DNA from 2 places in the Clostridium sp. CM038 genome. Region 2 is predicted to be linked to the other one. Evidence: riboswitches for the same ligand, from Rfam matches in the RefSeq annotation. Region 2 holds a riboswitch; the other holds the start of a gene.

Region 1 (3,210 bases), 1.4 Mb from region 2:
AAAAAACGTAAAGATATTGCATTTGGTGTAATAGAATCTATTACTGGTAAAGTAAAATCGCTGTGTCAGAAACATTCTGATTCACATAATTATTTCTTAACAGGAGGACTTTGCGATAGCCCATTTATTATGGATCAACTTTCAGAAAAATTAGGTTCACCTGTAGCTACTCAAAAAATGGCAAGATATGCAGGTGCTATTGGAGCGGCTATAATGGCAAGCAGAATTGAAAAAAGTTCTAATAAAACGTTATAACGGAGGGGGATATATTAATGAATAACTTACCAGAAAAATTTGAAGATTTTAGTGAGGCAAGAAGAAATGCTTTTTTAAGCATCAAGAATTTAAAAGATGAAGGCAAGAAGGTTGTGGGTGTATTTTGTACTTTCACACCAACAGAAATAATAATGGCCGCAGATGCTATTGCAGTTTCATTATGCAGTATGACTGAGGAACCTATAGCTGATGCCGAAAGGGATTTACCAAGAAATCTATGCCCATTAATTAAAGCATCTTATGGCTTTGCAATTACAGATAAATGTCCATTTTTTTATTTTTCCGATATGATTGTTGGAGAAACTACATGTGATGGAAAGAAGAAGATGTATGAATATTTAGCAGATATTAAGAAGACTCATATTATGCAGCTTCCTCAAAACTGTAATGATGAGGATTCTTATAAACTATGGAGCAATGAATTAGTAAAGCTAAAGAAGTGTCTAGAAAATTTTTATGGTGTTGAAATTACGGATGAAAAGCTTAAAATAGCGATTAAGCTTAAAAATAGGGAAAGAGTAGCTCTAAGAAAGTTTTATGAGCTAGGCCAGCTAGAACCACCAGCAATTACAGGCTACGAAATGCATAAGGTTCTATCTGGAGCAGGATTTAAATTGGATAAAGAAGTATTGATAAAAGATCTTGAAAGCATAACAAGTGAGTCATTAGATAGGTACAATATGGGGGAAAGAAAAGTTTCGAGTGATGCAAAGAGAATACTTATTACAGGATGTCCTCTAGGACAAGGAACTGAAAAAATAATTAAGGCAATAGAAGAGAATGGTGGAGTAGTGGTATGCTATGAAAACTGCGGTGGAGCTAAAACAACAGAGACATTGGTTGATGAAAACAAGGATCCTCTTTACGCTTTAACAGAAAAATATTTAAATATTGGATGCTCTTGTATGACTCCAAATGATAACAGAATAGATTTGTTAGAAAAGTTATGTAAAGAATATAAAGCTGACGGAGTAATAGATGTAATACTTCAAGCTTGTCATACGTATAATGTAGAAACTCTTAGATTAAAAAGAGTTTTCAACAAGAAAAATATTCCATATATGAGCATTGAAACAGATTATTCTCAAGCAGATATAGGACAAATTAATACAAGAATGTCAGCATTTATAGAGATGTTATAATATAAATGATTTAAGTGGATATTATTTGAATTTATAGATAGTATTTGAATTAAAAGCTTTACATTGTTAAAAAAAAGATTATAATAAAGTTGTAATAACTTTTAAATATTGATAGATGATGTTTTCGGGAGATTAAGCTTAAGCTTAGTTATTTAATATAACATCCTTAAATGGATAGCCGAAGGGCCAAGTATTACATGCGCTGTAATATGAATATCTCAGGCAAAAGGACCGAAGATTGATATACCTCTGGAAAGCAATTGCACCGAAGGAGTAATTCTCTCAGGTAAAAAGACAGAGATAAAGGCTTAAATGAGCTTCTTATCTTTGTCTTTTTTTATGCGCAAGCGGAAATAAATTGAATTAATGTATTTGTAAGGGGGGGATTAATTGATAGAAGAAGTATTGATTGTAACTAATAACCCATTATGTCTAGACAAATTTGGTGAAAAATATAAAGTCGAATTTTTAAGTACTGGAATAATGAATGTACTAAAAGCTGTAAGAAATCATATTCATAAGGGACACCTTTTGCTCACACATCCGCTTTCTAGCAGCATAAAGCCAAATGAAACGCCCTACAAAACTGTAATAATAACAAAATCAAAAAAAGAAGTAATAGATTTACAGTCAGTTAATTTTATTGAAGAATCAATACACACAACTGAAAAATTCATTAAAGATAGGGGAACACCAGCATGGTCAGATGCGGTGCGAAATGATTTCATGTTAATAGATTACGATATTATAAGTCATGGTCTAAATTGAAAATAAATGCAATATACTGGGAGGGCTTAAAATGGAGCATATTTATGACACTATAATTATAGGAGGTGGCCCAGCTGGGCTATCGGCAGGGCTTTACGCATCAAGGTCAAAACTTGATTCTATAATAATTGAACGAGGAAAATTTGGAGGACAGGCCGCAATAACAGATGAACTTGCAAATTATCCTGGCTCAATTGAAGAGTGCACTGGTCCAAAATTGATTAAAAGAATGAGAACTCAAGCCGAGGAATTTGGTACAAAGTTTGCAAAAGATACTGTAGAAAATATTTTACTTGAAGGTGAAATAAAAACTGTTAAATGCAAAAAAGAAACATATAAGGCTAAAACTATTGTAATTGCAACAGGCGCTTATCCCAGATTAGCAGGTTTTAAAAATGAAAATGAGCTACGGGGCAAGGGAATTTCATATTGCGCTACCTGTGATGCTGATTTCTTTACGGAGCTCGATGTAGCCGTAAATGGCGGTGGAGATTCCGCCATAACTGAAGCAATTTATCTCACGAAGTTTGCAGATAGTGTAACAGTAATTCATAGAAGAGATGAATTAAGAGCTTGTAAATCAATTCAAGAAAAAGCTTTTGCTAATCCAAAAATCAAGTTTATATACGACTCAGTTATAGATGAGGCAGAAGGCGATGAAATACTTGAAGGCCTTAAGGTCAGAAATGTTAAAACAGGCGAAGTTCAAAAAGTGAAGGTTGATGGATGCTTTGTATTTGTCGGATACATTCCTATTTCAGAAATTTTCAAAGGTAAGGTCAATATGGATGAAAGTGGTTATGTAATGACGAATGATGATATGGTAACCAACATTCCAGGCGTTTTCGCAGCTGGAGATATTAGGGTCAAGAATTTGAGACAGGTTATAACTGCAGCAGCTGATGGCGCAATAGCAGCAACTTCTGCAGAAGTATATATAGCAAATAAATAGAATTAGGGGGTATTTAAAATGATTAGTTTGACAAAGGAAAATTTTGATGAGGAAGTAGTATCTTATTCTGAA
Region 2 (3,210 bases):
AAAAAAAATTATTGAGCTAATTGTGAATGGTATAAATGTATATGCTAGTCATACAAATTTAGATTCAGTTAAAGGCGGACTTAATGATATTGTCACAGAAATTTTAGGGTTTACTAATTATAAGGTAATAGAGAATTCAACAATTCAAGGGTATAATAATGGTGATAATGGTATTGGAAGGCTAGTGATTCTGGATACCCCAATTTTATTAATGCCCTTATGTGAAAAGGTTAAAGAACTTTTAAATACTGAGTATATTAGGTATGCAGGCGACCATAATAAAGTAATAAAAACCATTGCGATTATAAATGGCAGTGGAGAAGACTTTTTTGAGGAGAGCATAAAATTGGGTGCAGATTGCATTATTACAGGAGATACTAAATACCATCATGTTAGTGATTTATTAGAAGAAAACATAGCGCTGATTGATGCTGGGCATTTTGCAACTGAGTGGACACCACTCATAATATTTGCAGAAAAGTTCAAAAAGCAACTGATAGAAAATGGATATGACAATGAGGTTATAATTTCTAAAAATACACATGATCCATATAAAGTTAAGTAATAATAAAATACTATTTGCTTTTATTTTAATAGTATGATATCATTGGTTTTACGAGTAAGCCAGACAATCGCTGCTAATTATTGCGTGCGATAATTAGGAGAGGAAAGTCCGAGCTCCATAGGGCAGGGTGCTGGATAACACCCAGTGAAGGTGACTTTAAGGAAAGTGCAACAGAGATATACCGCTAAAGGCATTCAAAAGTTTAGTTTTTCTAAATTTTTGAATGTACTAGCAAGGATGGAAAGGCGAGGTAAGAGCTCACCAGCGCAATGGCGACTTTGCGGCTATGTAAACCCCACCTGGAGCAAGATCGAATAGGAGAACATTATGAGGCTGCCCGTCTCGTTCTCGGGTGTATCGCTTGAGCCTATTGGTAACAATGGGCCTAGATAGATGATTGTCTAATACAGGACTCGGCTTATAGGCTTAGTCGTACCAAAAAACACTCACTTTACAGTGAGTGTTTTTTTTATTGACTAAAAATTCAAAATATGTTATAGTCATGCGAAGTATTACAAATTAATAATTTCGGATGAAGATATTTGGAGAGAGATGTATAACATCCACCGAAGAAGTTAAACTTTCAGGTATCCATTTTTGGAGAAGTACTGATATCGGACGAACCTCTGGAGAGACTTATATAAGCACCGAAGGAGAAAGCTAAACATTATTTAATTACATATTATTTGTATGAAATTTAATAGTGCATTAGTGAAACTCTCAGGTAAAAGGACAGGGTTATTTTCAAGAGGTCATTTTATTTTGATCTCTATTTTTTGTGTGCTTTAAAAAATAATGGTCTCACAGAGTATTAATTGGTATAAATATATTCTTTACACAAGAAATTTTTTATCTGAAAAAATTTTAATAACTAGAAGGAGCGTGTGTTTATGGATTTTTTATCAATTATTAAAGGTATTAACGGTGTTTTGTGGGGGTATGTACTAATATTTTTGTTATGTGGTACTGGAATTTACTTTACAATAACGTTAAAATTTGTTCAAGTAAGAAAATTTAAAGATGCATTTAAAAAGACTTTTGGAGGAGCTAAATTCGGCAATAAAGCAGGAAAAGATGGAATGTCATCCTTTCAAGCCATGACAACTTCAATAGCGGCTCAAGTAGGAACAGGAAATTTAGCAGGAGCCGCAACTGCTATAGCATCAGGAGGACCGGGTGCTATATTCTGGATGTGGCTAAGTGCTTTCTTTGGCATGGCAACTATTTTTGCGGAAGCAGTGCTTGGTCAAAAGTATAAACAGACAGTTGACGGTGAGGTGACGGGAGGACCTGCTTACTATATTAGTAAAGGCCTTGGGAGTAAAAAGTTGGCAGCATTTTTCTCAGTAACTATAATAATTGCATTAGGATTTATAGGGAATATGGTACAATCTAACTCAATAAGTGCAGCAATAAGCCCAAATACCAATATTCGTATAATCATTGGTGTGATAGTTGCAGCATTAGCGGGTATGATTTTTATTGGAGGAGTAGGCCGAATTGCAGCCTTTACTGAAAAAGTAGTTCCGTTTATGGCTATATTTTACATACTGGGTAGTTTAGGAATCATTATAGTGAATTTTGCTAATTTAGGACCAGCATTTAAAATGATATTTGTAGGAGCTTTTAACCCTAAAGCGGCTACTGGCGGTTTAATAGGAGTTGGCGTAAAAGAAGCTATGAGATACGGCATTGCAAGAGGTTTATTTTCTAATGAAGCTGGAATGGGGTCAACACCACATGCACACGCAGTTGCAAAAGTTAATCATCCAACTGAGCAGGGACTCGTTGCAATAGTATGTGTATTTATTGATACCTTTATAATTTTAACATTAACTGCACTTGTTATATTAACTACAGGAGCATTAGATGGAAAAACTACTGGTATAGCGTTAACTCAAAAAGCTTTTTCGAATGGTATGGGAAGTCTTGGAGGTCCATTTGTAGCTATAGCGTTATTTTTCTTTGCTTTTTCTACCATAGTAGCTTGGTATTTTTTTGGAGAGGCAAATGTTAAATACTTATTTGGAAAAAAAGCGTTAACGACATATAGAGGATTGGTTCTTGTATTTATAGTATTAGGAGCAGCTCTAAAGGTTGATCTAGTTTGGGAACTCGCTGATACTTTTAATGGATTAATGGTTATACCGAATTTAATTGCATTATTAGGTCTTGGAGCTTTAGTTAAAAAGACTTTGAAAAATTACGAAAATGATTTTGAAAAGAAAAACTAAATTTTATAATTTTCTTTTTAGAAAAAAACAGGATGGCAGATTTATGCCATCCTGTTTTTTTGTTAGTATTAAAACAATGAAGTATGAAACTACATTAAGATAAGAAATTTCATAATTACTATAATATTATTAAATTTCGTAATTTAATAATATTATAGAAAAATTAAAAACAACTTTATTCTAAAATATGCTTTTATAATTAGATGAAGTATATTATAATGTGATTATAACGAATTATAAAAGAAAATCATTGTTTAATATTCGTATAAATATAAATTTTGGAGGTATTAATCATGAAAGATAAGATATATAGGTTATATGTAGAGAAAAAAGCGAACTATAATGTTGAAGGTGAAAAAAAATTAAGAGATATAAAAATAAATTTAGGTATATCGAACTTGGATGGGCTTA

The links. A riboswitch is a leader RNA that binds a small molecule or an ion and turns the genes downstream of it on or off. The one in region 2 is predicted to bind glycine.
Region 1: another riboswitch for glycine. It lies ahead of ACWJKS_RS05495 (GrdX family protein); the one in region 2 lies ahead of ACWJKS_RS12175 (alanine/glycine:cation symporter family protein).

The regions. Positions count from the first base shown of each region.
Region 1 covers NZ_CM143651.1:1,215,763-1,218,972, forward strand. Annotated here, with positions in the region: gene ACWJKS_RS05485 (acyl-CoA dehydratase activase) at 1-255, shown strand, start outside; gene ACWJKS_RS05490 (double-cubane-cluster-containing anaerobic reductase) at 273-1,418, shown strand; glycine riboswitch at 1,658-1,726, shown strand; gene ACWJKS_RS05495 (GrdX family protein) at 1,809-2,186, shown strand; gene trxB (thioredoxin-disulfide reductase) at 2,218-3,138, shown strand; gene ACWJKS_RS05505 (thioredoxin family protein) at 3,157-3,210, shown strand, end outside.
Region 2 covers NZ_CM143651.1:2,628,317-2,631,526, reverse strand. Annotated here, with positions in the region: gene ACWJKS_RS12185 (Nif3-like dinuclear metal center hexameric protein) at 1-565, shown strand, start outside; RNA gene rnpB (RNase P RNA component class A) at 617-1,002, shown strand; glycine riboswitch at 1,182-1,311, shown strand; gene ACWJKS_RS12175 (alanine/glycine:cation symporter family protein) at 1,456-2,799, shown strand; gene ACWJKS_RS12170 (phosphoribosylformylglycinamidine synthase) at 3,093-3,210, shown strand, end outside.